One region of the Lysinibacillus sp. A4 genome, then DNA from elsewhere that is predicted to be linked to it. Evidence: predicted binding sites of a transcription regulator. Region 1 holds the regulator's gene; each other region holds the start of a gene.

Region 1 (7,578 bases):
AGAATCTGGTTTAAATTGTATAGCTGATTTATCCGTGAATGAAGTAGAGCTTGACGATATTGATAGTCTACTATTACCAGGCTGTATGGATATTTCTACATTACAACTTGAAGAGAGCTTACTAGATTTCATTCGCCATCTATCTGCAAAAGGAGGAATGATTGCCAGTATTTCTAGCTCCCCTTACCTCTTGGCAAAAGCAGGTGTCTTAAAAAACAAAAAATATACAGTAGGACTACCTTTTGATGGCATGAAGCAGTTAGGGTGCTTTGAGCTTCATAACTATTCAGATGAACTAGTGGTACAAGATGGAAATATCATTACAGCAAGAGGAAGAGGTTTTATTCCTTTCGGTATTTGTTTCGGGCATGCGTTAAAGCTAAATTTTGATGAAAATTGGTATTAAGTGATGATTTAAAACCCAAATGTCCAATTAATCGGGCATTTCATGTTGTTGAAAAAGATGATGTCATTAGTAGAATGAGAATTTTTAACAAGGCTGTGGGGTGATTTCCGTTCCGTCAGTGTGCTACAAGAAAGCAAGCAGCCTGCAATGGAAATCCATTTCTCCCCTTCAATTGACTGTTTTGTTTTTCACACCAAAAAATGTCCAATTAGTTGGATATTTTTTAATTCTTATCTTACGATATATGTCTAATACTTTGGACAAAATGGAGGGATAATTCTGAAGAACATCATCAAAATTTTAAGAAAAAAATTAGGCATAACACAAGCTGCTCTTGCAAAAGAGTGTGGAGTTGTGAGACAGACCATTAATAGTATTGAAAATGATAAATATGATCCGACCCTAGAATTAGCTTTTAAGATTGCTAAGGTTCTCAATAGCCGAATTGATGAGGTGTTTATCTATGACTAAATTTCACCCAAATTATATGATTACAATGAAGGACTTCGTGAAAGAACACTCAGCAATTTTAAGAAAACAAACTCAAGAAGTATCGATACCCGTGACCAATGAGGACCGAAATACCCTCCTAGCCATGCTACAATATCTGAAAAATAGCCAAAATCCAACGCTAGCAAAAAAATATAAGCTTCGCCCTGGGAGTGGGCTCTCTGCTAATCAAATTGGCGTAGATAAACGAATGTTTGTTGTACTCTTTGATGACCAAGAAATGATGCTGATTAACCCTAAAATAATGAGTCATTCCCTTAATATGATTTATCTACCGGAGGGAGAAGGCTGTCTATCTGTAAATCGACCTGTCCCTGGTTTTGTACCGAGATATGAGAGAATTAAAGTCAAAGCTTACGACATCGATGGACATGAAATCATTGTACAGTTACAGGGCTATGGGGCCATCGTTGTACAGCATGAAATCGATCATTTAAATGGCATCATGTTTTATGATCGAATAAATAAAGAGCACCCTTTCCAACTGCCTAATCATGTTATCATCGAAAGCTTTTCTTCGCTTCAGTAGTTTTTTACAGAAAAAAAATTAGCAGGAATATTATTTTCCTGCTAATCTTTCTTGGTGCTCTTGGAAACGACGATGTACAGTCGCCTTACTTACCTCAAAGCCTAACCCTCTAAGCGTTATAGAAATTTCTTCAAAGGTAAATCCACGTTTGCGGAGCTTCACAATTTCCTCTACAGGTAGATCTTTTCGCTCCTGCCCCTGCGGATTACCTCGGTTCGATAAATTATTTTCTGGACGATAGCCGTTTTCTACAGCACGTCGCATACCTCGTCGAATTTTAGCATTATGGATTCTACGCTGATACTCCTCTACAATCGCTAAAATTTCAAGCAGCATCGTATCCATTTCATTTAATTGAACTGGGCCTGCATCACGCATCGAAAAAACGTCAGTTGCTGACTTTTGTAATAAATGTAATACAGCCATCCTTGCATTGCCTCGTCCTAAACGAGTTTCATCTTGGACAAAAAGAGCATTAATGTTCTTATCTTTTATAAAATCAAGCATTTCTAGTAAGCCTTCACGTTCTACATCATAGCCACTATGTTGATCTTTAAACACGCCCTTCACCGCATAGCCTTGCTCTTTAGCATAGCGCAGCAACTCTTCCTGCTGGCGCTCTAATGAGGAGCTTTGTGTTTCTTTTTCAGTACTTACGCGACAATAGACAACAGCCGATAGTTGATTATTTATCATTGTTCATTTCTCGCAATTTCGATAGTATTGATGGGACTGGCTTGATCACTCACTACAGGAATAACTAGAGATTTTCCCGCTACAATTTTAATATCTGCTAGTTCATTTTCCGTTTTTACAAGCTTTATCCAATCATCAGTACTCATTTTACCACGATATTGCTCAGCTAACGACCACAAGCTATCTCCATGTTCAATTTGAATTTCTGCGTAACTAACTTTTCCTGGATCAGTAATGTAAAGGTATGCTGCAAATAGTAAACAAGCTCCTATTAAAATTGAGATATGTGTGTTTTTCTTCAACCATGTCATAATCATTACCCCTTTTTAAGAATGTTTGTTCGGAATGTATGTTCCCATAATAAAGCGAACAAACGTTTTTGTCAAACACTTTTCGAACCTATGTTTGCATACATGTTCGCATTCTGTTATACTATCAAATAAGAAGAATGATATTAGAAAAAAGAGGTGAGCACTCATGAAAAAAGTTTCGAAAAGACAAGAGGACATTTTAGCTTTCATTAAGGAAGAGGTACGAGCTAAAGGATATCCACCATCAGTACGTGAAATTGGTGAAGCAGTTGGACTTGCTTCCAGTTCAACTGTTCATGGACATTTAGCTCGATTAGAACAAAAAGGCTTTATTCGTCGAGATCCAACAAAGCCACGCGCAATTGAAATTTTAGAGCCTGAAGAATCCATTCAAAAGCAACAGGTGATCCATGTCCCACTTGTCGGGAAGGTTACAGCTGGTTCTCCAATTACAGCAATTGAAAATATTGAAGAATACTTCCCATTACCCGATACGTATGGCACAAGTGAAGATCAATTGTTCATGCTAGAAATCATGGGGGAATCAATGATTGAAGCTGGGATTTTAGATGGAGATTTAGTCATTGTCAAACAAAAGGCAACAGCTAATAATGGGGATATTGTTGTAGCTATGACAGCTGAGGATGAAGCAACTGTAAAACGTTTCTTTAAAGAGAAAAACCATTTCCGTTTACAGCCTGAAAATTCTTCTATGGAACCTATTATTGTCGATCAAGTTTCTATTTTAGGACAAGTTGTAGGTCTTTACAGACGTGTACATTAACGATTAAAGCAGGTTTTGAGGATTATGTTCCTTCTAAGAGCATGTATCCTCTTTTTTACGCAAAAAAGAATCCATATACGATTGGATTCTTTGTATAATGCCCCTTCTAAGCTTCCTTCTTAAATTTTAAGCTCGCTTCAATAAAGGCTGAAAATAGCTTTTGAGCACTCTCATCTCCTGCTATGGCTAGTTCCTCAGGATGCCACTGAACAGCTAAGCAAAATGGCATCTCCTCATGAACTACCGCTTCGATAATACCGTCGCTGGATTTTGCTGCTACTTTTAATTTTTCTGCTAACACATTCACCGCTTGATGATGAAATGAATTCACTGCAATCTTCTCTTGTTCAACGATAGTCGCTAATAGATTGTCAGCAATAACCTGAACAGAATGGGTAGCTACAGCTCGACCTGATTGCTGCATATGTTGAAGTAATTTAGTGCTAAAATGATCACTATCAATATCCTGATATAAAGTACCGCCTAAAGCAACATTTAATATTTGAATTCCTCGACAGATCCCGAAAATAGGCATCTTCCGTTGGAATGCGGCTTCAATTAATGCTAACTCGACCGTATCTCGCGCTGGATGAATTTTTCCAAGTTTTAATGAAGGCTCAGCCCCGAATAGAAATGGGTGCACATCATGACCACCAGATAATAATAAACCGTCCGTAAGGGCTAATATCTGTGCTGCCTCTTCTTCTACTCCCATTGGAATAATCAGTGGAATACCACCTGCTTCAATGATGCTTTTGCTGTAAGCGGCATTTAATCGAGAGGACAAATCATCTTCAACAAAGGCTGTAATACCAATAATAGGTTTCACTTGCTTCCCTCCACATTCTTGAAAATTGAACAATTACCAAAAGCCTAGATACCAATTGATTAATCGATCGCCATAGAAATAAACAATAACTGCGGCCAATGCAATAGATGGCCCAAACGGAATGGGTGTTTTTCTCCCCTGTTTGTTTTTCGATAACATGGTAATCCCGACAATCATACCAATCACTGCAGCTAAAAATAGCGTTAACAGTGTATCAATCGTACCCAGAACGAGACCAATTAAAAAGAATAATTTAATATCGCCTCCACCCATGCCACCGTTTGATAGCACAGCTATGATATATAATATGCCAAAACCAATCACTGCACCCACAAGAGAGTCCCACCACGGTGTTAATGGTGACAGCACTCGTCCAATAGCTAGCAAAGGTAAAAAGAATACTAACACCTTATCTGGAATTAGCATATAGGCCAAATCTGACACAACGATAATAACTAATAAGGAGATAAAAAGGAACGCTACTATCAATTCTATGCCCAAGCCTAGCTGCCAATAAGCAAAGGCAAATAATACACCTGTCATTAATTCTATGACTGGGTAAACCCAAGAAATTTTATTGCCACAACCCCGACATTTTCCTCCTAAAAATACATAAGACAAAACTGGTACTAAATCAAGCGCCGTTAGTCGTCTCTGGCATTTTGGACAATGTGAAGGAGGATGTACAATCGACTCCTTCTGTGGTACACGTAAGCCAACTACATTATAAAAAGAGCCAAAGACAAGTCCAAATAAAAAAATAAAGATCGTATAAGCCATTTCCAATTTTATGTCCTCCTAAACCAATAGGCGCCCATACAAATGAAGTATGGTGCGCCTATCAATAAAGTTTTATTGTTGTTCTTCGTAATAGAACGTCGTCACTTGCACTGTTGCCTTTAACGTAAGATCTGCATCTTTCTCAAGCTGTGCCTGCTCTCCTGGCAATTTAAATTCAATCTTATCGGTTTTCATGACACGCTCTAATTGTTCAACCTCCTGTAAAAAGCTTTCAAGCGAATTAAAATCAAGCGCACCCACCTCTAATATAAAAGTAATAAGCTTTAGATTAGTTGGTAAAGAGTCCTCCGAAAGAGATGCAATCGGTGTAGTACTCTCCTTGTTCTGCTGATCACCATTGACCTCTGCTTCAGCCTGCTCCAACATATTGAGATCATTCGATACATCAGAAGGTGTCACAGTGCCGTCTTCACCTTGAACCGTTAAAGACAGTATACGAGTTCCTGTCACCTCTTCAATCTCAGCTAAATCAAGAATAATCTTTTCAACGGCTCTTGTTGCAGGTAGCTTTTGTCTTAAGGCTAATATATTGATAGTAGGCTGTCCCTGCTCCTTGTCTAATTGTGCTAGTTGTTCTTTGACATTAGCTACTTCTTGCTGCACCTGCAATACATTACTCTCTTTTTCATTCACCTCATCCAATTTTGGTGACAGCAAATAATAATACAGCGCAAATAAAATAGCAGCTATCAACGCCAGTAACAAGATCATAGATGAATTTTTACTACTCGTTAATTTATTCATGAGCGTCGTCCTCCAGCTAAATACATAAAATCGATTGTTGCTGTGATGGACACTGAATATCGCGGTACTTCTTTAAATTTTTGTTGGGGTGTTAACGCCCTTTGTTCACCTAGCTCTATTTCAAAGTTTGAGACAGTGTTAATTTGAGCATCTGTAAAATAGCTACTCATTAAAAGTCGCTCCACATATTTCGATATATCTGTCATCGTTTCAAAATCCACTTCAATATTCACTGTGTTCTCTCCGAAAACGTAGCTACGTAAATAGGAATGAGTTGGTAATAAAGTTTTTGTTTCATCAATTAACGGTGTTACAGGATAAGAAACGCTTTGAATAAAAGTCACAGACTCTTCCAACGAACCCTGATCGACACTTTGTCGTGCGTCTAGCTCTTGCTGCAATTGATTAAGCTGTGTTGTTAATGCCTGTTCCTCTGCAGTCAATCGAGACAATTCACTTTTGGATGTAAAAAATAAAAAAAGTAAATAAGCTACAATAAGTCCCACAATGACAATCACCAAGCTATAAAAAAGCTTGGGAGAGGTTGTTCTTTTTTCAAGTTGTGGTAAGAGGTTTATATCTGGAACCATTAACGAACCTCCTTCAAAGCTAAGCCAAGCAACGTTGAAAATTCTCGCTTAAAGCGAGGAAACGATTTCTCAATTTTTTTCCCATCGACAACCCTCAGTGGTGGTTCTAAATTAGAAGCGAGTAAGTTCCCAATTGATTTCAATAGTGGGTTATCGCCAAGCATGATAATTTCATCCACTGTTTTTTCACCTTTATGTAAAGAAAACTTAAAGAAATTCATCATCCGATCAATCTCTAGAACCTGATCCATTACGACCATTTGATAATTCTCTGATTCGCCATTATAAATAAATTGATAGCTAAACTCATTCTCCTTCTTCCCCTGCCATTGCGTCATATCTACTTCAATGGTTTGATAGCGCAAAAACTCCACTTGGCCATTGGAAAAAATACTGATAGAGAGTTCATTAATCGACCATTCTGCTATTAAATATGTTTTATTAGGCATTAATAAGGACATGTGCTCTAATAAGCGTATATTACAAAGCGCACGAATATCGGCAGCTTCGGGTTCTAATGAAACATCTAACAGCATCCCTACTAGTTTCGTAATCTCTTCAGAAGGCGCAGCAAATAAGATAGCCTTGCCATCCTCGGCATCTGCATCATACACATCAATTAAAGGGTCCTGAAATGGTAAATGAATGGAATGTCCCAATTCCATTTCAGCATATCCTCTTAATTCCTGAGGCTTTACATCTTTAGGGTGCTCAAAGTTTTTTAATAGAACCGTCGTATCAGGGACAAACATGCGAACAGCCTGTTTTTTCCCTGTCCATTTCATTACTTGCTCTTTAATCACCTCAAAAAGAGCTACCTCGTCGATTATTGTCCCATTTTCAACGATTCCAGCTGCTAAAGGGTATTCATAGCCCTGCCACTGATTAGGCTCTGGTCCTTTCGCCACAATCGCACGTAGCACATAATCCTTCAGTTCAATCGAAACATGCGACTTTCTTTTTCTCTTAAACATGTGAAAAGACCCCCTTATCCTATTCAGTATAAATGATTTTTTCAATTAGTCATCCATTTCCCAGCCAGAAACGCAAGAAAATTTGCGTTTCTGAGTGAGTGGGGAGGACTGATTAACCCTCGTCACCTGTTTCATTATTATCTTCAGATCCCTTGCCACCAGCTTTTACTAATTTTTGATTAATCTCTTTTTCTGTTGCTTGTTTATCTGTAACTTTAAATTCTGTTAACTTAATTTGCTCTAATCTAGGATAAGTAATTACCCAACCAGTATCTTTTTTTAATTCAACAACAGTACCATCTAAATCTATTCCATCCACGTACGGTTCTAAAGCTTTTTTCTCACATGTATCATTTTCACATGCCCCATCAATATAAGCAATCTTTGCCCCCGCTAGAATATTT
Region 2 (7,578 bases), on a different contig from region 1:
ACGAAATTATTGGACTTTAATCTGCGTTATTTTGGTTCTAGTTTAAGAGGAGCGTTCGATGGTTCGAAAATGATCCTAGGCAAGCTTAATAAAAATCCTATTGTCGTGCATGAGCGTTGTAATATTTTATGGTTCCCTAGTAGGTCTCCTCTACATCCTGACTGTATCTGGTTCGCTGTCCATCATATAGATGACTATGTCGCTGTGGATAAAAAGAGGACAAAGGTTACCTTTATGAATGGCATGGAATTTATTGTGGATGTCAGTGTCAATGCGTTAGAGTCTCGGATTCAAAGAGCTTTTTTATTAAAATATAGACTAGAGAAACGAACAAAATATTTACTTGTTCAGTATGATCGTGTGAAAGTATTTCAACGTCTTGCCAAGAATATGTTTGAGGACGAGACGCAGGATAGTTAACTTACTACCACAAAACATCTGCTAGATAGTATGTTTTCCTTTATAAAAACGTTATAATAAAAAGATACGGGGCTTTATGAATAAAGTGTTAGCTCCATGACTAACGTTCGGAGGATTTAACGATGATTGAATTAGCAGATGTACGCAATGTGTTAGACACTACAGCCAAAAAATTGGCGGACTTTAGGGGGTCTCTTTGACTTAGAGAACAAAGAGGCACGTATTCAGGAGCTAGATGAAATGATGCTAGAGCCAGGCTTTTGGGATGATCAGCAGGGTGCTCAGGTGATTATCAATGAAGGAAATGGCTTAAAAGCAATTGTCAATGAATATAAAGATTTAGTGGAAACACATGAAAATTTAGATATGACACTGGAACTTTTACGTGAAGAACCAGACGAAGAATTACAAGAAGAGCTAGGCAAAGAACTAGCAGAATTCCAACAAAAGATGGCTGATTTCGAGCTACAATTACTGCTAAGTGGCCCATACGATCAAAACAATGCCATTTTAGAGCTACATCCTGGTGCTGGTGGTACGGAATCACAGGACTGGGGCTCAATGCTATTACGTATGTATACACGATGGGCAGAGAAGCGTGGATTTAAAGTGGAAACAGTGGACTATCTACCAGGAGATGAAGCTGGGATTAAATCTGTAACATTGTCGATTAAAGGTCACAATGCTTTCGGTTATTTACAAGCGGAAAAGGGTGTGCATCGTCTAGTACGTATTTCCCCATTCGATTCGTCTGGCCGCCGTCATACGTCTTTCGTTTCCTGTGATGTTATGCCAGAGTTTGACGACAATATTGAAATCGATATTCGTACAGAGGATTTAAAAATTGATACGTATCGTGCAACAGGGGCAGGTGGTCAGCATATTAATACGACAGATTCTGCCGTTCGTATAACGCATATTCCTACTGGTACGATCGTTCAATGTCAGGCTGAGCGCTCCCAGATTAAAAACCGTGAAAAAGCGATGACGATGTTAAAAGGGAAGCTATATCAATTAGAACTTGATAAACAGCAAGCACAATTAGATGAAATACGTGGTGAGCAAAAAGAAATAGGCTGGGGCTCCCAAATTCGTTCGTATGTCTTCCACCCTTACTCGATGGTGAAGGATCATCGTACAAATGAAGAAACAGGTAATGTGGGTGCAGTGATGGATGGCGATTTAGATCCATTTATAAATGCCTATCTACGTTCAAAAATCAATTAATCGACAGATTCCCCCAAGAGTAAGAAGCTCTTGGGGGATTTTTGTTAAAAGGGTGGATGATAGGGTGCATCTTGGCTCAACTGTTTTCGTTCACTCATGTAATATTTATACAGCATAGAAGCGTTAAGAAATTGTTTACTAATGGATGCATATCGGATAGGTAATTCAATTTGTTTATTATTTTTTAATGTTACAATACACCCCATTTCACTAGGTGTAATATTAATAATTGCATGAAGCCCTATCCATATATTGTGAATGGAGCTGGGTGAAAAAGTGGGCAGAAAAATACAGGGATAACCGTAATCAAAGGCCACGACGATTGGTAGCTTGTGTTGATTGCCAAAAAAACGTTTAGCCGATTGTTTTGCGGCTTCATAGGTTGATCCTAATGAGAGACAGGATTTTCGAAGGACATGCATCGGTTTGCGTGTAACAATCAGCTCATTATGCTTATCAATCACATGCGTGAAGACTTTGGAGTCATGCTGAATAGGTTGCAGCAAATAAGTATTGAATGAAATTAAGTAGCCGTTTACAAAGTTAGTTGTCATATAGGGAGTGCCTCCTTTTTTCTAGTGATAACGGTAGTGTAAAACAGAATATGACTTTCTTAAATTGGATGAAATAGTTGAAAATCGTTCAGAAAAGCACGAAATGCTTAGAGAATTTGCTCTAAATATAAATGGATTAATAGCTAATCCAAGATATTTTCGAATCGTAAGCATTGCTTTTTAAATTCAATTTTCATATAATTTAGAAAAGGATCGAGGTGAGATCGTTGGATAAATATTATTCGTATACAGATTTTCTGAAAGCCGTTGGTCAGTCGAAAAAAGTTGATGAGGCAGAGAAATTATTAAACGAGATTTATTTAGATTTATTTTTAAATCGTATCCAGCGTATGCATCGGCAAGAGCAGCTCATGGTTCTGATAGATAGAGCACTCGATGAAAAAGATGAAAACGCATTTTATCAATACGCATCCGAACTAACTTCCTTACAGCAAACAGAAGATGAATCATATTGACGAACCCGCTCTCCATATCTATTGGAGAGTGGGATTTTTTTGATTTTGAAAATAGTTGCAGTGGATATAAAGAGTGTATGTTTTGATTAGAAGAAGTGGTTTTGCTTATAGAATGAGGAAAGTCATTCAAAAAGTTTGAGCCTCTGTTTATAAAAAAGCGAAAGCGCTCCGATAAAGTAGAATCCGCTCATAAAAGGAGGAGAGCCAGGCTCCTGAGAGAGTATGAGCTACACATGAAGCAAAAAGGAAATCTCATCCATCGATGAAGCTTGAAAATCTAATAAAACGGCTATTATAAGAGTAACAAGTTAAATGGACCTTATTATTATGTAATAAAAATTTTAGAGATGAAAAAAATTTTTACAAACATTCGTTCGTTAAATGTTCGAAATTTTAATATTGCTATGCTAAAATATATGTACAAATTGGAAGGAAAGGACGGGGACATGAGTGCAAACATTTGATTTACAAGCGCCATATCAGCCTAACGGGGATCAGCCACAGGCCATTGCGGAATTAGTGGAGGGTGTGAAAGCAGGCAAACGTCATCAAACATTGCTTGGTGCTACTGGAACAGGTAAGACGTTTACCATTTCGAATGTCATCCAGCAAGTCAAAAAACCAACACTAATCATGGCACACAATAAAACACTAGCTGGCCAGTTGTATAGTGAATTTAAAGAATTCTTCCCGAATAACGCTGTTGAATATTTTGTCAGCTACTATGATTACTACCAACCAGAAGCTTATGTACCGCAGACAGATACCTATATAGAAAAAGACTCTAGTATTAACGATGAAATTGATAAGCTGCGTCACTCTGCTACTTCTGCATTGTTTGAGCGTGAGGATGTCATTATTATTGCATCTGTGTCCTGCATTTATGGTTTAGGTTCTCCCGAAGAATATCGAGAAATGGTTGTTTCCATTCGTACAGGTATGGAAATTGAACGTAATCAGCTATTACGCAAGCTTGTAGACGTTCAGTATGAGCGAAATGATGTTAGTTTTACTCGCGGAACATTTCGGGTACGTGGAGATGTAGTGGAAATCTTCCCAGCCTCTCGTGATGAGCATTGTATTCGTGTGGAATTTTTTGGGGATGAAATCGATCGTATCCGTGAGGTAGATGCACTAACGGGAGAGATTTTATCGGATCGAGAGCATGTTGCTATTTTCCCAGCATCCCACTTCGTTACACGAGAAGAGAAAATGCGTAAAGCGATTGAAAATATTGAAAAAGAATTAGAGGAACGACTTGCATTATTACGTGCAGAAGATAAATTACTAGAGGCACAACGTTTAGAACAACGTACACGTTATGACTTAGAGATGATGCGTGAAATGGGCTTTTGCTCTGGGATTGAAAACTATTCACGTCATTTAACATTGCGTGAAGCAGGTGCTACTCCATATACGTTGCTAGATTACTTCCCAGAAGATTTTTTACTCGTGGTTGATGAAAGTCACGTAACACTTCCACAGGTTCGAGGAATGTACAATGGTGACCAAGCGCGTAAAGGTGTGCTCGTAGAACACGGCTTCCGCTTGCCATCAGCACTTGATAACCGTCCTTTGCGTTTTGAAGAGTATGAAAATCGTGTACATCAAGCAATTTATGTATCAGCCACACCTGGTCCATATGAGCTGGAGCATACACCAGAAATGGTAGAGCAAATTATCCGACCAACTGGATTATTAGATCCATTAATTGATGTACGTCCTATCGAAGGGCAAATCGATAATTTAATTGATGAAATACAAGATCGAATTGCGCGAGATGAGCGAGTTTTAGTGACAACGCTAACGAAGAAAATGTCTGAGGATTTATCGGCTTACTTGAAGGAAATGGGCTTAAAAGTAGAATACCTACATTCAGAAATTAAGACACTAGAGCGTATTGAAATTATCCGTGAGCTACGCAAAGGAACGTATGATGTGCTAATTGGTATTAATTTATTGCGTGAAGGTCTTGATATTCCTGAAGTGTCCCTTGTGGCCATTTTAGATGCTGATAAAGAAGGATTTTTACGTTCAGAGCGTTCATTGATTCAAACCATTGGTCGTGCTGCTCGTAACGCGAATGGTCATGTCATTATGTATGCAGACCATGTAACAGACTCGATGAAAAAGGCAATTGATGAAACGAAACGTCGTCGTGCGTTACAAATGGCTTATAACGAGGAGCATGGCATAACACCTCAAACGATCATTAAGAAAATCCCAGATGTGATTCGCGCAACACAAGTAGCAGAAGAAGAGGAATCCTATGTAACAAAGGCCACAAAAGGCAAAAAGCTGACAAAGGCGGAAAGAGAACAGCTCTTGGCTTCTCTAGAAGTCGAAATGAAGGAAGCAGCAAAAGCGCTTGATTTTGAACGTGCGGCTGAGTTACGAGATACAATATTTGAATTGAAGGTAGAAGGGTGAATGACTTGTGAAAAATACTGAAATCGTCGTGCAAGGTGCACGTGCTCATAATTTAAAAAATATTAATGTCACAATTCCGCGTGACCAATTAGTCGTTTTAACAGGATTATCGGGCTCCGGAAAGTCTTCTTTAGCATTTGACACAATTTATGCGGAGGGCCAGCGTCGTTACGTTGAGTCCCTTTCCGCCTATGCCCGTCAATTTCTTGGACAAATGGATAAGCCAGATGTCGATGCGATAGAAGGTTTATCGCCTGCTATTTCCATTGATCAAAAAACGACAAGTCGTAACCCACGATCTACTGTCGGTACGGTAACGGAAATCTATGATTACCTACGTTTACTTTATGCCCGCATTGGTAAACCAATCTGTCCAAATCATGGTATAGAAATCACTTCACAAACAATTGAGCAAATGGTGGATCGTTTATTAACCTATCCTGAGAGAACTAAGATGCAGCTCCTTGCACCAATGGTTTCTGGACGTAAGGGTACCCATGTTAAACTGCTAGAAGATTTAAAAAAGCAGGGGTTTGTTCGTGTACGAATTGATGGAGAATTGCGTGATTTAGATGATGCTATCGAACTTGATAAAAATAAAAAGCATTCCATCGAAGTAGTAGTCGACCGTGTTGTTATGAAGGAAGGGATTGCTGCTCGTCTGAGTGATTCTTTAGAAACGGCTTTACGTCTAGCGGATGGACGTGTGCTTGTCGATGTGATGGAACATGAAGAGTTACTATTTAGTGAGCATCATGCCTGCCCATTATGTGGTTTTTCTATTGGTGAGTTAGAGCCTCGTATGTTTTCATTTAATAGTCCGTTTGGTGCTTGTCCAAGTTGTGATGGCTTAGGTTCAACACAAGAGGTGGATTTAGATTTAGTGGTGCCTGATTGGGATCGTTCCTTGTTAGAGCATGCCATCGCACCATGGGAGCCAACTAGTTCGCAGTACTACCCACAATTACTAAAAGCTGTATGTGATCATTACGATATTCCAATGGACATGCCTGTGAAGGATTTGCCAAAGGAAAAAATGGACAAGATTTTATATGGCTCTGGAAAAGACAAGATACACTTCCATTATGAAAATGAGTTTGGCAATGTGCGAGATCAAATGATTGAATTTGAGGGTGTCGTGCGCAATGTTGAGCGACGTTTTAAAGAGACGACATCCGATTATGTTCGTGAGCAGATGGAAAAATACATGGCACAGCAGGCTTGCCCTTCATGTAAAGGGTATCGTTTAAAGCCTGAAACGCTAGCAGTGAAAGTAGCTGATAAACATATCGGTGAGGTTACACAATATTCGATTCAGGAAGCAGACACATTCTTCAAAGAGCTTGATCTCACTGAAAAGGATATGCAAATTGCTCGATTAGTTTTACGAGAAATCGAAGAACGATTGGGCTTCCTTGTGAATGTTGGTTTAGACTATTTAACATTGAGTCGTGCAGCAGGCACATTATCTGGTGGAGAGGCACAACGTATTCGCCTTGCTACGCAAATTGGTTCACGATTAACGGGAGTTCTCTATATTTTAGATGAGCCTTCGATTGGTTTGCATCAGCGTGATAATGATCGGCTGATTAGCACGTTACAAAATATGCGTGACATTGGGAATACGCTAATTGTGGTAGAGCATGATGAAGATACGATGCTTGCAGCAGATTATCTCATCGATGTAGGACCTGGAGCAGGCGTCCATGGCGGTCAAATTGTGGCAGCAGGAACACCGCAGGAAGTTATGAATAATGCAAAATCCTTAACTGGACAATATTTAAGCGGTAGAAAGTTTATTCCTTTACCAATAGAAAGACGCCAACCAAATGGTCGAAAGCTGTCTATTAAAGGTGCCAAGGAAAATAACTTACGCAATGTTAAAGTAGACGTTCCACTAGGCTTATTTGTAGCAGTGACAGGCGTGTCTGGTTCAGGGAAATCTACACTGATAAATGAAATTTTATATAAATCTTTGGCACAGAAGCTCAATCGTTCAAAGGTTAAGCCTGGCGAGCATAAAGAAGTGACAGGTATCGATGAGCTTGAAAAAGTAATCGATATTGACCAATCGCCAATTGGGCGTACACCTCGTTCAAATCCAGCAACTTATACAGGTGTTTTTGACGATATTCGCGATGTTTTTGCAGCAACAAATGAAGCAAAGGTACGAGGCTATAAAAAAGGACGCTTTAGCTTTAATGTCAAGGGCGGTCGCTGTGAAGCATGTCGTGGTGACGGCATTATTAAAATTGAGATGCATTTCCTTCCTGATGTTTATGTACCATGTGAAGTATGTCACGGCAAACGTTATAACCGTGAAACACTTGAAGTGAAGTATAAAGATAAGAGTATTGCAGATATTCTCGATATGACGATTGAGAATGCAGTAGTGTTTTTTGAAAATATTCCAAAGATCCAGCGTAAGCTACAAACGATTGTTGATGTTGGGTTGGGCTATATGAAATTAG
Region 3 (7,578 bases), on a different contig from region 1:
GTTCACAACAGATACAGTTGTTTCTGCTACGTGATCTGCAGCAAAGCGTTGTAGTGCTAATGATAAAATTTCACGTGCTTTTTTATCTGAGTCTTCTTTCGCACGTGTTTCAGCTTCTTTCGTCATCACAGCAATATCAGTTGATAACTCTTTTTCTACTTCATTGAGGATAATTGATTTAGCTTCATCCCTAGTTAAAGCAGAAATTCGTTCTAGCTCTGTTTTTTGTGATGCCATGAGCTCGTCCACTTTGCTCTCCATCTGTTCAATATGCTGTTGTCTTTCAGCTAGAGCTTGTTCTTTGCGCTCTAAGCCAGCTTCTCTCTTATTTAGAGCATCATCTTTGCGATCAAGATTCTCTTCTCTTTGCAATAAACGGTTCTCTTGTTTTTGAAGTTCTAAACGACGTTCACGAATGTCATTTTCAGCTTCAGTACGAAATTTGTGAGTTTCATCTTTGGCTTCAAGTAGTGCTTCTTTCTTCATTGCCTCCGCTTCTCGTTTTCCTTCTTCAACGATTGTTTCAGCGACATGTTTAGCACCAGTGATTTTTGAGTCATTCACTTTTTTCATGTAGATATAGCTAACAGCGGCACCAACGATGAGTCCAAGCAAAGCGGAGATGATAGTAATTCCATCCATATGAACACCTCCTCTTGCTATTTGGGTATTACAGTTTCAGTCGGCGCATACATCTATGTCGCCTTAGCTAAAATGCACCAGATTTTGTTAGAATTTATGCAAAACCCGTTTCATTGGCCAAAGGCATTATCTTCATCCAGTAGGCGTTTAGACATCCATTTTAAAGGATATTTCACTATAAAACATTTGCTAAATGAGGATAAAATGTACTGCCTATTTAAAGTCATAATTCAGAAATTATACATATTTAATTGTATAGCTAGCCTCAGGCTCTGTCAAGGATAGTCAGGCATCTGTTCGCCACCTTAGCCAAAAAAAGTAAGTCCTATCCATTCAGTGAATTTTTCCCCTATTACTATTTCACTAGAAAATTTTTTATGTTAAAAACAATTAGTAAAAAAACAGTACATAAGAAATAAACACATAGCCTCTCTCTTATTATGTGTAAAAATTTAAGAATATAGACAAAAAAATGCATTGCCCCCTCAATAAAGTGGGAACAATGCAATCATTAATTATTCTTCTTCCAGAAGTAACATTAATTCTTCATCCATCTCTTCTTCATCATCATGGGCAGCAATTGTATAAGAAGAAGCCGCAATACCATAAGAAGCTCGGATTTTATTTGCTATGTCTTCTAGGACAGCAGTATTTTCTTTTAAATACTGTTTAGCATTTTCTCGTCCTTGACCTAAGCGCTCATCGCCATATGCATACCAAGAACCACTTTTTTGTACAATGTCTAATTCTACGCCTAAATCGACTGTTTCGCCTTCTTTAGAAATTCCTTCTCCATACATAATATCTACTTCAGCTGTACGGAAAGGTGGTGCTACTTTATTTTTAACAATCTTAATTTTAGTACGGTTACCAACAATATCATTACCTTGTTTAATAGCTTCTGCACGACGCACTTCTAAACGAACAGAGCTGTAGAATTTAAGCGCACGTCCACCTGGTGTTGTTTCTGGATTACCAAACATGACACCAATTTTTTCACGAACTTGGTTAATGAAAATAGCAATCGTTTTTGATTTATTAATCGCACCAGAAAGTTTACGTAAAGCTTGAGACATTAGACGTGCTTGTAAGCCGACATGAGAGTCACCCATATCCCCTTCAATTTCAGCTTTTGGCACTAAGGCAGCAACAGAGTCAATGACGATAATATCAATAGCACCACTGCGCACTAATGCTTCTGCGATTTCAAGTGCTTGCTCACCTGTGTCGGGTTGTGATAATAATAGCTCATCAATATTGACACCTAATTTTTGCGCATAGATCGGGTCTAATGCATGCTCAGCGTCGATAAATGCTGCTTGTCCACCTGTTGCTTGTACTTCAGCAATGGCATGTAGAGCAACAGTTGTTTTACCAGATGATTCTGGACCGTATACTTCAATAATACGTCCACGTGGATATCCACCCACTCCTAATGCAGCATCAAGTGCAAGTGAACCACTTGAAGATGTCGCAATTTCTAAATCGGTTTTTTCACCGAGTTTCATAATGGAACCTTTACCAAAATTCTTTTCAATTTGCTTTAGAGCCTGTTCTAAGGCTGCTTTACGATCACTCATTCATTTTCCTCCTTCGAAAACTGTTCACTGTTTTTATCTATCTCTACTATACTTGTTTTTGAGAAAACACGCAAGAAAAAAGCGAACATTTATTCGATTTTCCTTCAAAATAAAAATTTGGATAGTTTTCCTCTACCCAAATTCCTATGTTTTACTCTATTTTAATAACGTTTTGCGTAGCCACGTTCTTCTAAAAGCTGCATTAAATAATGACATGTAAATTTCACCGCACGGAGTCGATTCGTATTTCGCATGCCTGATAAATGAAGTAAATATGTAAGCGGCTCCTCATCATTTATAGCAATACCAATCCAAACCGTACCTACTGGCTGATGATCATGCGCAGTGGGACCTGCTTCTCCTGTAAGGCCAATCCCAATATTTGTAGCAAATTTCTCACGAACAGCACTTGCCATTGCCGCTGCACACTCAGCACTCACAACACCATGTGTATCAATTAAATCTTGTGAAATGCCTAGCTGTTTTACTTTCGCATCTGCTGCATAGGTAACAACGCCTCCTATAAGTGCATTGCCTACCCCTGGAATTTCCGCAAGTTCAGATTGAAATAAACCAGCAGTTAAACTTTCAGCAGCCGCAATCGTTAGCTCATTATCCAGTAGCATTTCTACCGTTTTTGAGGCAAGGGAATCATCATCTACACCATATTGATAATCACCAACAAGTGCTTGTATTTCTGCAACCTTTGCCTTAATAAGCTGGTCAGCTTGTTGCTCTGTTGCGGCTTTAGCTGTTACGCGTAACGTTACCTCACCATCAGAAGCAAGTGGAGCAACTGTTGGATTGGTTTGTGCATCTAAAATAGTTTGAACTTGTACTTCAAGCTCGGCCTCACCAATTCCATAAAATCGCATAACATGTGATGCAATGATCCCTCCATCATTAAGCATCGCAGCAAGTTTAGGTTTAGCCTCAAATTGAAACATTGGTTCTAACTCTTTTGGAGGTCCTGGTAATAAAATATAAGTGCGATCATTTTTTGTGAAGATCATACCTGGAGCCATTCCATGGTGATTAGCTAATACCTCACTCCCAGCTAAAATTAATGCCTGTTTACGATTATTCTCCGTCATTGGACGTCCTCGTTTAGCAAAAAATTGCTCAATATACGTCAATGCTACTTCATCAAACTCAAGAGAAACACCAAGATGACGTGCAATCGTTTCCTTCGTTAAATCATCTTTTGTCGGACCAAGTCCTCCCGAAAAAATAATGAGATCTGCACGAGACTCTGCCACTTCGATAGCTTGTTCTAAACGCTTTGCATTATCGCCTACTACGGTATGATAAAAAACGTTGATGCCAAGCTCGGATAGCTGGCTTGAGATAAACCTCGCATTTGTATTCGTAATTTGACCTAATAATAGTTCTGAGCCAACCGCAAGAATTTCAGCATTCATGAACCCCAAGACCTTTCTTATTTAGACTCAAGTAATACACGTCGATTTAGATAGAAATAATCCCATCCTGACCAAAGTGTAAAGAACAATGCAACATAGAGCATGATTGTATCAAATGGAATACCAACCAATGTAAAGATTGTATTGTGTAAAAGAGCAGCAGCAATCGCTACAATTTGTGCCCAAGTTTTAATTTTACCAAGCTGATTGGCAGCTACGACTTCTCCTCCACCTGCCAAAATCAAACGTAAACCCGTTACAGCAAATTCACGACTAATAATAATGATAATTACCCAAGCAGGTGCCATCTTAAGCTCGACCATTAAAATAAAGGCTGCTGAGACAAGTAACTTGTCAGCTAAGGGATCTAAAAATTTCCCAAATGTCGTTACAAGATTATACTTACGTGCGTAATAACCATCCACCCAATCGGTTGTTGAAGCAAAGATAAAAATAAGTGCGCCTATAAAATGATGGATTGGCATCTCTGCACCAAAAAGTGATAATGTTCCCCAGCCAAAATCAAACATCATAACAATGACAAAGAATGGAATAAGTAAGATTCGAGAGATGGTAATTTTATTTGGAATGTTCATTTTTCTAACACCTTTCATGATGAAAGAAAGTAGTCATCATGTGATGACTACTGTTCTTTATTGAAATTGATGACGATATTTTGCGTTACAATTTGTTGTGCATACGTTAGAAGTTCGTCATTAATATAGATTTTAGCTTGCGTTGAATTACCGAGACGAATACGAACATAGTTTTGTGTTGAGGCGTCAAATTCAACTACTTCCCCGGCATTATAGACACGCGTATCTGTTAATATTTCTTGTTGCTGTTGATTGCGAATACCAACAAATGTAGGGCCTGATACTTCGATTTTTAGTTTCATTGTATCCGTACCTGTTAACGTATAAGAAGTTGTCGCACCATCTGCTTCAACAGTACCTGCGGAAATTGTTTGCTTCATCTCTTCAGTTTGATCAGTGTCATCTTCATCAGTTGGTGTTTCTTCTGTAGAGCTTTTATCTTCTTTATCATTTTTCTGTGCATCTTTATTTTCTTGTTCTTTTTTATCCTTCTCACTATCAATTGGCTTGACATTTGTGTCATATTCAATTTCAGGAGTAGAAGTGTTTTCCTCGCTTGTCCCTGGACTGTTTTTTGATTGCCATAGCACCCAGATAACCACAATAATCACTACAATAAATAAAGCAACAATGATTTTGGGCATAGCCTCCATCATTTTATTCGAAGGGCCTTTCGTTACTTTTCTTCTGCTAGGACTATTCGTTATTGATTGATTTACTTGATCGTTTGGAGTGCTCGGTAGTTCATTTTTATATGTCTCTAAAATTTCTTCCGCGTCCAAACCAACCGCTTCTGCATATTGTTTAATAAAAGCTCTTACATAAAACGAACCAGGCATAATGGAATAATTGCCCTCTTCAATTCCTACTAAATAACGTTTTTGGATTTTCGTTATTTCTTGTAAATCGTCTAAGCTGTAGCCTTTAGACAGTCTCGCCTCTTTCAGTCGAGTCCCTAATTCTGCCACTAATAACACCTACTTTAACATCAAATTAAAAATTAAATCCTCCAAAAGAATCGGATTCGGACATATGATTTTTTTCCATTATTTCATAAGTAATTTCTTCATCAGTGTGATGACGCAGTTCAATAATATAATCAAAATCCTCTATTTTATATTCTGAATGCTGAACAAACATATCTGGATGCTCTACAACTTTGATACAAGGCATATTCATCATTTCACGCACTAATTGCAAATGTTTCTCATCGGATGAACGTCGAGTCACAATACCATCTAGAATAAAAATATTGTTACGACTAAATTCATCTCCCACAAGCTTATTACGAACTGTTTGCTTAATCATTGTAGATGATAAAAAGATCCATTTTTTATTGGCACAGACACTGGCGGCTACTATGGATTCAGTTTTTCCAACACGTGGCATGCCACGAATACCAATCAGCTTATGTCCCTCTTTTTTAAAGAGTTCTGCCATAAAGTCGACTAAAATACCTAGTTCATCTCTTACGAAATGGAATGTGTTTTTTTCATCTGCATCTCGAGGAATATAACGACCATGCCTAATGGCTAAACGGTCACGAAGTTTTGGTTGTCGAAATTTGGTTACGTTAATATGTTCCATTGTCGAAACAATTGTACGAAAACGCTCAATTGCCTCATCATTGTCTGTATGCACTAACATACCACGTCGATCCTCATCTACACCATTTATTGATATAATATTGACACGAAGCATCCCTAAAAGTGAAGCAATATCTCCTAATAATCCAGGGCGATTCACCTGAATTTCATATTCAAAGTACCAATCGCTCAACACACTCGTTCCCTTCCTATTAGTTAACGTAAAAAATCCTTTATAAGTTCCATCATAGCTGATTTTTTATGTAATGGAAAGTTAGAATACATGGAATTACAGCGTTATTTACTAATTTTTTTTGATGACTGTTAAATAGGCTTACATACGTTCCCGTTTTCACAGATAAAAAGTTTATAGTATAGCAAAAAGAGGAGATTGGCTCTCCTCTTTTATTTACTGCACATGCTTATTTTGTACGAGCTTAATGACACAATTCGCTAATGCATGTTTTTCATCTTCAGAGGCAACGCCCCATAAATCCGACAGCACTCGCTCTTGTTCGTTTTTAGGGTCGACATTAGTCGCCAAATATTCCCCAATTTGGACAGCAGCCGTTTGAATCATTTTCTTAGGCATACCGCTTGATTCAGCTTGCATAACGTTTTGTCCTAAAAACGATGTCCATTTTTGCCAGTTTTCTAAAATGGTCATATTCTTCCTCCTCCTTTACACAAGTAGTATGTGCAAAAGAGATTATTATATGTACCAACCTCCATTTAATCGTACGATTTGTCCTGTCACATAATCAGCTTTACCAGACAAATAAAAACGTACCATTTCAGCCACATCCTTTGTTTGTCCAATGGAGCCTAGTGGGATATCGTCCAAAATGTATTGAAGCTCTTCTTGATTTAGATGGCTGTTCATTGAGGTATTTATAAAGCCAGGAGCAATAGCATTCACTCTAATCCGAGATAATGCCGCTTCTTTTGCATAGGATTTAACAAAAGCATGCTGCGCACCCTTAACAGTTGCATAAAGTGCCTCCCCCGCTGAGCCAGCCTCTCCCCAAATGGAACCTATAAATAGTACATAGCTCACTTTATGCTTGCGAAGTTTTCCAGAAAGTAAAGCTGTCAGTCTCATAGGATTTTGAACATGAACACGCCATAAAGCATCCATATCCTCCACTGTCGTATCTTCGAGCAAGGAATAATGGGCTTGTCCATTGGCAAAAACAATAGCCTGTACATTAAAAATTTGTGCAGCTACCATTTCTGCTCCATAAACAATTGAAAAATCCCCCTGTACAAGCATAAATTCTTGTGCAGGGAAATTTTCGGAAAGCTTTACACATAACCTCTGTGCCGCATTTTGATTGTTTGAATAATGTACATAGATGGACCAGCCATCCTCAGCTAAGCTTTGACAAATGGCATGACCGATATCACCTGATGCACCTAAAACAAGGGCAAATTTTTTCACTGTGCATCCTGCTTACTTGGCAGAATTTTAAAGACTGTTTGCTGTGTTTCACCTTGGATAGAAGCAAATGCTTTTTGTAAATCCTCCACGGTTAATGTCTCAAGTATTGGTACTACATCAAATAAATTCATGTCATTAAAGGAATATCGTGTGAATTGGTTTGCGATAAACTCGATCGAATTTAATGCACGTAGGAAGAATCCAATTTTTTTGCGTTTTATACGCTCCAAACCAGCACGATCAAATTGGCTATTTCCTTCATATTTTGTTAATTCGTCCATAATCGTTTTTGCCAATTTATCTGGCTCTGCT
Region 4 (7,578 bases), on a different contig from region 1:
ATTTTTCTAGCATATATATATTTCTACAGTGTCTCTCATTCTATTTAAACGTTTCTTTATTTATTTGAGCACCTACTGAATCTTTCAATGATGAAGAAAGACCTCTTCTGATTAGATTGGCAGAAACAGGCGCTCTCCCCATTTCCCTTGCCCAAATTGATAATTGTCCTATATGGTGAATTTCATGTGCAATGGTATGACGAATGACTTCACCCCATGTATGCGTCTCCATACTACCATCGGCTAATGGATTATGAAGTATTCGCTCTTCCATACTATCATCCCATTGCTTTACAAAGCTTTCGACGTCTAAATGAAATGCAGCTTCCAATTTACGAACCTTTTCCAAGCTATTATATTCATCAAAGCTCTCCTGAAAGTCTGTTTTCCCCTGTAAAAGACGAATCCAACTCCATTCAACATCAATGATATGGAAAAGTGTGTGTAATATACTGCCCATTCCTCCAGTTCGGTTTTGCAAAAGTTCTTCTTCAGTCAACTCTTCACACCAACGAAACCAACCTTCCCGAACTAGCCAATTATATTTAAAAAATGTTTGCAAAAAAGCACCTCCGTAGTTGTTGAAAAAATATTATAACTCACTATTTCTTCATATAAAGTGAGGATCCCTTCTTTGCTCTTTTCAGATATCCAAATAAGCACTACAAGTAACATAAGAATAACAAGATTCCTAAGCTAAATGTCTAGTAATTACCATTTCTGGTTACTCTTATGAATTTTTCTATAAACGTAATCTGCATTATCTAGGTTTTTCCAGCTACTAATAAAATTTAGTATTAGCATAAAAATTCCAAATAAAACAAATGCCACCATATATTTACCTATGAAAAATACAACAAATATTGCAACCAAAAGTAATATCATTAAAATTATTACGAGGATTTGTAATTTCCCCTTTTTCTTCTCATCCATCTGTTCAACCTCCCATCAGAGCGCCAATACTTTTCTTAAATGTTTTCTTTGGTTTATTTTAACATAAAAATTCATTTTTTCTAAAAAATCAATTATTTTATGTAAAAGCCAAACATCAGAAATTTCCTACCAAATTTACCTTACATAGTCTTGGGGTAATCTGAAATTTTAAGGATGAAATAGAAATAAACAAGGGATATTTTATTGGATAAGATAAATAATATCTTGAGGAGGTGTCGACATGAAACGAGACAAAAAAAATACAGAATTTGCAACAGACGAGCCAACAAAACAATCATTTGCTAGTGGAGCAGACCCAAAAAAACCTAATGGGCGCAAAGAATATACGGAAGCCCCACGCCCACAACGTGAAGAAGACCTTATTATGGATGAGAAAAAAGGTAAGTCAACTTCATTATAATGTAAGAAAAGTTAGTATTTTTGACCACTCTATTAGAGGTGGTCTTTTTTCATTTTCTCCACATCATGTAACCCTATTTAAAGATTGAGACCACCCATCATGGAGTGGTCTTTCTACTATTATTAAATACAGATTATTTTAATTAACTTATCTCATCGCCAGTATATTATATATTAAAACAAAAAAGTAAATTTATGTTTTTTAACCTAATTTTAACCTTTTATTGATAATCTATAGTTGTTTCAACAATTAAATTACTAGGAGGAATAATTATGACAGTAGCAGTAAAAAATTTTAGTAGTATTATGAATCAAATGAGAGATGCTTATACGGGAGAGCAAACCAAAGAATTTTCTTTAGCAGCGTTCATTGGACTTCAAGCTCCTTCATTATCAGACGCACCTGATGAATTACAAAAACTAACACAAGAATATCAGGAGAACGTTAATAATTTTTATGTGCAAGAAGAATTAGACTTAAAAGAAAATGTTAAGCAATTAGAAATTGATAAAAATCAAACAACTTTTTTTGAAAATATGCGTAAGAAAAAAGAGGAAGCTTTAAAAAAATCGGAAGACATGATCAATAAATACTACGATTCATTGATAGATTTTGGTGAAGAGCATCCTTCAGCCCAAACACTAATACTTACTATTGCTGATAAAGTCGGTGCCTTTATACAAGATATTATGGATAAAGTTTTAAATGTTTTTGTTACCGTTGTGGAAACTGTAAAAAATGCAATAAGTGCTGCTATTAATTTCATTTCCTCTACTTTTAATTCAATTGTTAGCACTACGAAAAATTTCTTTTCTAGTTTATTTTAAAAACATTCTTAGCAGGACTGTCTATGGGCAATCTTGTTTTACATTCAATACACTTTACAAGAAACAGATCAAAGAGCTAGTGCTCACTTTGATAAGCTTTTTAATAAAAGGATTGATTTGGACAAATTATGGGGAAATTTTAAGGCTATTCATATTAATGCATAAAAACAAAAAGCCTTACAGCCGTTATGGCTGTAAGGCTTTGCTTGACGTCCCAGGAGGGATTCGAACCCCCGACCGACGGCTTAGAAGGCTGTGGTTATAGGTTTTCTAGCTTTTATACATTTATATAAATCTTGCAATTACAGCCTATTTATCAATCCATCTACTATGTTCCTATTATTCTTTCTTCCTATTTATCTGTTTTTATATTTATTTGGGCACCTCGTGGGCACCAGTTAAAATCCATACTGACAACACCTACCAGTATTGATACAATTTTATTGTATTGCCAACAAGCTATAAGGAAGGAGGAAATGTACTTGAATATACAAGAACAAATTAGAGATTTATTAAAGCCAGCTGGTAAACAAGTTATTTCGTTTGTTGAAGAAGATATAGATATTTTGTCAACTCATATTGAGGATGATGAACAGATAATATCTGCAACAACAGGTTCAAAAAAGTTAACGTACTTTTTATTCTTATTGACTACTAAAAGATTGCTTACATTGGAAAAAGATAAAAAAGGAAAAACGTTTGTTTCTTATGATGTAAATGCAATTAGTAACTTAGTCGTTAACAGAAAAATATTTGCTGTAGAAGTTGATTTCACCTATTTAAAGAATGAGATTAAACTCAAACTAACTAATGATAATGCAACAAAACCTTTCGCGAATGAGCTTGAAAATATCTTTGGCATTCCAGAAAAAACAATACCTAAAAAGAAAGAAAAGGAACCTAAAGCAATCAAGCTAAACATGAACATCTTAAATGGAAAAGAACAATTGAAAGATCGTGGTTTTAGTTATGTTCTTAGACAAACTAAGCATGGATATGTAGACATTCTGATTGACAACAAAGAACCTGAAACTTTTAAGTTAGTAAGATGGGAACGCGTTGAAAATATTCAGAAAAGCGCTCTTGATATAGCAGGTTGGACAGTTATCGGCAGTAAGTTTGGCAATGCTGGGGCTATAGCTGGTGCCATGGGTGCCAATACTGGGAAGGATAAATCTGTGGCCACACTTTTCTTAAAGCGTGAAAACGGAGAAAAAATACCTTTAGTCATTAAGTGTGATAAGAAAGATCTTGAAAAACTTTCATTATTAATTGTTGCTGAAGAGGAAGAGACTACACAAGCAGCTCCCCCTTCTACAACATCGTCAATTCCAACGGATGAATTGATCAAATTGAAAGAACTAATGGATGCTGGTATTTTAACACAGGAAGAATTTGATGCAAAGAAGAAACATCTTTTAGGTATCTAAACTTTAAGACCACTCAATCAAGAGTGGTTTTTTATATAAAACTATTCATAGCCTCTTTAGTTTCAATCGAATATGTTTCGTCTTCATGGATAATTGGTTCGTTGCGATCTATCCTAATTTCACTTTCTGGGCCACGATTCATATCCTCTTCAATCAATCGTTTCACATACTTGCTGAAATTACGTGCTTTGCCTGTCAATGGGTTAATCTGTTCTGCGTGATTTAATAGTGCAAGGTCGTGTTCGTCTTTGGTATTAAAGCTGACAGGTTTGTTCTTCCTACCTTCATTACTCATCCAAATGCCCCCTTCGCTATTGCATAAAATCCAACAGCATTTGAAAAGACAGGATGTAAAGTTGTCACCCCATTTCCACGATGTATTGTTGGATTAATGATTTCTGCATTAATGTAATGTTCTATTATATATGGTGCTATTCCTTCTGTAATACCTCCACAAATCAAGATTTTGTCATTTTTATTCCATTTCAATTTTGTTGTATTGCGTATGATCCCCCTAGCTATCTTTTGTACATCGTCTTTATTGGATACTGTTTCAACCCCAAAATTAAATGTGGTGCTTGCGTTATTAACATGCTTTCTATCGATAATCGTTGCCGCATTAACAGTTCCACTTCCAACGTCAATTACTCGGATAATCCCATCACTAGGTTGCGCCCAGAATGCCCCACTACCTTCAGGAGCTACGGCCACTCTATCTATAGATACTTTTCTTATCCTCCTATTAACCTTTATTTCATGATTACCTTTCAACATAGCAATAATTGAGTCTTTTTCAGCTTGTTTATGACGTTTAATTGGCTGTCCTGTTACAAAGCTTACTTGTTCAATATGCGGGCAGTAACGGCTTAAATAACGATGTATTGCTAGTAAGACTCTGATTTTAGTATCCTCATGAGCCTTACTATCTCCGTACCTAGTACCATCCCCGAATTCATCCTCATACTGTGCGATTGTGCCAGCAAACCCTTTGCGGCCATCAATTTCAAACTCCATATCATCAGGACCAAATGATTCCTCCACATCACGTTCAAACCAATCACAAATATTCGTTTTAAATGAGTCAACTCCAAAGGGTCCAACTACCTTCGCTTTGTGATTCCCTGCATCAATACCCAAAATTATTCTATTCAATCCAATCCCCTTTCGTTTTTGTATTACAAATGTAGTACATTTTATAACTCGACGACCTGGATTATTACAATTGTAATAATTATTTTTTAAGTGGTTCTTTTCCAGTTCCCTGCTACGTATACCTACATTAAGTCTAGGAATCGATTAAAGTTAGGATTAATTCCTAGGGATAAGTTACGAAAAGGTATGGGGAGGAGGGAAATTTCTCGATGGGGAACAGGAGAATCACTCGCTCAGATAAAAAAGTTGATGTGAAGCCCACTATCTCGGAAAGCCTAAAAACTACTTTGTATCGCTTTGCTGAAATTTGTGATGAACCTGTTAAAGATGTAGCAGAAAGGTTATGTAATACTGGAGCTGTATCGGAGATTATCGTTGAAGAAATAAGGAAGTGGTTCCGAAGAGATTATCGTTGGAAGAACACAATCACTTTAGGTTACCCAGAAAGACCGAAATTAAGGATCACTGTTCATGCTGATAAAGGCAAGGTAACAATCAAATTTAAACGGAGAGACTACGACCAATTAAGTGTGTTAGCATTTGCGCTTGATATTACACCAACCACCACTGCTGCAGTTTTAATTCGTGTGACACTAGGCAACAGGAAATTCATGCAATGGTATTTGTCAACCTATTTATTGCATTTAGACCAATTGAAGATACGTCAGATTTATCGCTTACTCAAATTATAAAAAGGAGATGACTTATGGACATCATTGACTTTGTAGGCTATACGTTTAGTGGTGGTATCATAGTCGTGTGGGTTGCTGAAAAGGTTGATCGTGTGGTTAAAATTGTGAAGTTGATGTTCGGTGAATCGATTGACGAGGCTATTACTGTGGTAATGAAGGTCATTCCTAATAAAAAGAAAGAACATGATGAACTAGAGGTTTAGTTCACTAAAAACCAGATGCTAAAATGAGCACCTGGTTTCTTTAATTCTTCAAATATCTAAATATCAACTCTTCAGTATGGGTTTTCAGGGCTTGATTAGCATACTGATGCACTTCATCTTCTCCAGGCGTTCGTATTGTCACCTCGCTAAAATGCTCACTTATTTTCACCCATCTTACTACCTCAATCTTTTGTTTAGCTAAAAAACGCTTTTTGTTGTAATAATCGTTTCGTATATCCTTTAAAAGTGAATCTACTATGTTGAGATATACCTTGGACATTTTGAGACTCCCTAACACATCATAATCACGCTGTAATGATTTGATTGCCATATCTAATTTTATATACTCATAAAGCACTTGGCGATCTTCTCTATTAATCATCACTGTCTACTAATAAAGCTCTTTGAATTTTATCGAATGTAATTCGCTTTATTGAAAAGTCAGTGTCTAACAGCAACTCTTTTTTATAAACGTCAGTACCAGTGACCCTGCCTACCTCATCATGCAACTTATTTTGTTCCCATAATGTCAATCTCACAAGCTTTTGCATCTTAAAAGCACGCTGGATGGTTTGTTCTATTTCCTCTAGCTCCCACTCGGTCAACTCACGCTTTTTATCGTAAAATTGTTCTTCTTTCCATTTTCGTATTTCAACTAAATGCTCTGGCAGCATCATAGCTGTCCACTTCATATTCCCACGGTCACGCAACATCCCAACAACCTCCACTAATAATCCAAATTCGATACACTCAAAATGTCTAAAAAATGCACTTTATGGACATCCATGTGTTTATCCTGAATGTGGATCATCTTTGTGTTTGGGTCCATTTTTGTTACCTTTCCTTCTAATGACCCCGACTTATTGTAAACAGCAAACATCCGAAACTTACAATCTTCTAGTGCTTCACTTAAACTGTAGCCAAGCTCCTCAAGGTCAAACTCGTCGCGTTCAGGGTGTTTAGATGGTTGTTTTGGTTTTTCAGCAACCTTTTTAGATGGATCCTTTTTCTTTGACTTTGCCATATTCATTCCTCCTAATAAGAACATTTGTTTGTACTTATTATAGAACTAATGTTCTATTTTTGGCAATGAAAATAATTATCTATTTTCATTCCAGTTACTTAGAAACTATGGTAAATTATGATATAATGCCTACCAAAAGGAGTTTTTTAAATGCCTTGGAAGTCGAGACCAGCTATTCTTAATAATATTCCTGGTAACATTGATAATATTTTAGCAATTGATGAGAACGGAATACCAAGTTTAAAAGATTTACTGCAGCCTAAAAATGATTTACTGCAATGGTTTACAATTACAGGTGTTGTTTTTACTAGAGAAGGTTTTAAAACATTTATTGACGATATTACAAAATTAAAAAATAAATACTGGAACAATGGGTGTTTTAATAAGAAAAAGGTTGTATTTCACTCCCGAGATATTCGAAAAAAGACAGGTGCCTTTAATCCTAAGTTAATTAATTATGAACATTTTCTTGAAGACTTAAAAGTTTTAATAAGTGATAGTGATTACAGTATATACAGTTCTTCAATTGATAAATTTTCCCATGTTAGGTCTTATATCAATCCCTATCCAGTTTACGATTTATGCCTTGAATTTTTACTAGAACGATATTGTTATGAATTAAATTCTGGAAATAAAAACGGTATTATAGTAGTAGAATCAAGAGGAGAGAAGGAAAATAAATTACTTCTTGATACAGCTTTAAAGTTAATTACTTATGGTAATCGATATCATGATTCATCTTTTTTCTCAAACATAAAAGGAATTTACTTTAACCCAAAACGTACAAAAGATAAAAAATTATCATACCCACAACTTGAGTTAGCAGATCTCGTTTCTTTTCCCATACATTCATATGTGAAAAATGACTATAAAAGTGATGAATTTTCAGCAATTGA

Evidence for each region. The regulator LexA, encoded in region 1, represses DNA repair genes until DNA is damaged. The targets are predictions, from matches to a motif close to CGAACATATGTTCG.
Region 2: uvrB (excinuclease ABC subunit UvrB) is a predicted target of LexA. The motif match lies at 3,041-3,054, and genes of this name have one in related genera.
Region 3: recA (recombinase RecA) is a predicted target of LexA. The motif match lies at 2,305-2,318, and genes of this name have one in related genera.
Region 4: NY607_RS06935 (YolD-like family protein) is a predicted target of LexA. The motif match lies at 6,700-6,713, and genes of this name have one in related genera.

The regions. Positions count from the first base shown of each region.
Region 1 is NZ_JANWTB010000002.1:197,330-204,907, forward strand. It holds gene NY607_RS05050 (DJ-1/PfpI family protein) at 1-406, shown strand, start outside; gene NY607_RS05055 (helix-turn-helix transcriptional regulator) at 686-877, shown strand; gene def (peptide deformylase) at 870-1,445, shown strand; gene NY607_RS05065 (YneB family resolvase-like protein) at 1,476-2,141, opposite strand; gene yneA (cell division suppressor protein YneA) at 2,138-2,452, opposite strand; gene lexA (transcriptional repressor LexA) at 2,619-3,236, shown strand; gene NY607_RS05080 (gamma-glutamyl-gamma-aminobutyrate hydrolase family protein) at 3,343-4,065, opposite strand; gene NY607_RS05085 (prepilin peptidase) at 4,099-4,851, opposite strand; gene NY607_RS05090 (hypothetical protein) at 4,918-5,610, opposite strand; gene NY607_RS05095 (PilN domain-containing protein) at 5,607-6,200, opposite strand; gene pilM (type IV pilus biogenesis protein PilM) at 6,200-7,174, opposite strand; gene NY607_RS05105 (prepilin-type N-terminal cleavage/methylation domain-containing protein) at 7,287-7,578, opposite strand, start outside.
Region 2 is NZ_JANWTB010000011.1:60,269-67,846, forward strand. It holds gene NY607_RS19410 (competence protein ComK) at 1-420, shown strand, start outside; one part of gene prfB (peptide chain release factor 2) at 543-617, shown strand; one part of gene prfB (peptide chain release factor 2) at 619-1,647, shown strand; gene NY607_RS19420 (competence protein ComK) at 1,692-2,201, opposite strand; gene NY607_RS19425 (IDEAL domain-containing protein) at 2,429-2,677, shown strand; gene uvrB (excinuclease ABC subunit UvrB) at 3,128-5,107, shown strand; gene uvrA (excinuclease ABC subunit UvrA) at 5,115-7,578, shown strand, end outside.
Region 3 is NZ_JANWTB010000006.1:46,357-53,934, forward strand. It holds gene rny (ribonuclease Y) at 1-642, opposite strand, end outside; gene recA (recombinase RecA) at 1,158-2,222, opposite strand; gene NY607_RS13340 (competence/damage-inducible protein A) at 2,384-3,643, opposite strand; gene pgsA (CDP-diacylglycerol--glycerol-3-phosphate 3-phosphatidyltransferase) at 3,661-4,239, opposite strand; gene NY607_RS13350 (helix-turn-helix domain-containing protein) at 4,287-5,216, opposite strand; gene NY607_RS13355 (DUF3388 domain-containing protein) at 5,233-6,018, opposite strand; gene NY607_RS13360 (DUF3243 domain-containing protein) at 6,235-6,492, opposite strand; gene ymfI (elongation factor P 5-aminopentanone reductase) at 6,538-7,266, opposite strand; gene yfmH (EF-P 5-aminopentanol modification-associated protein YfmH) at 7,263-7,578, opposite strand, start outside.
Region 4 is NZ_JANWTB010000003.1:319,927-327,504, forward strand. It holds gene NY607_RS06880 (DinB family protein) at 41-562, opposite strand; gene NY607_RS06885 (hypothetical protein) at 712-933, opposite strand; gene NY607_RS06890 (hypothetical protein) at 1,175-1,354, shown strand; gene NY607_RS06895 (hypothetical protein) at 1,627-2,181, shown strand; gene NY607_RS06900 (SHOCT domain-containing protein) at 2,664-3,611, shown strand; gene NY607_RS06905 (hypothetical protein) at 3,643-3,906, opposite strand; gene NY607_RS06910 (ParM/StbA family protein) at 3,903-4,763, opposite strand; gene NY607_RS06915 (hypothetical protein) at 4,973-5,455, shown strand; gene NY607_RS06920 (hypothetical protein) at 5,470-5,658, shown strand; gene NY607_RS06925 (YhjD family protein) at 5,699-6,040, opposite strand; gene NY607_RS06930 (YolD-like family protein) at 6,033-6,371, opposite strand; gene NY607_RS06935 (YolD-like family protein) at 6,386-6,682, opposite strand; gene NY607_RS06940 (hypothetical protein) at 6,833-7,578, shown strand, end outside.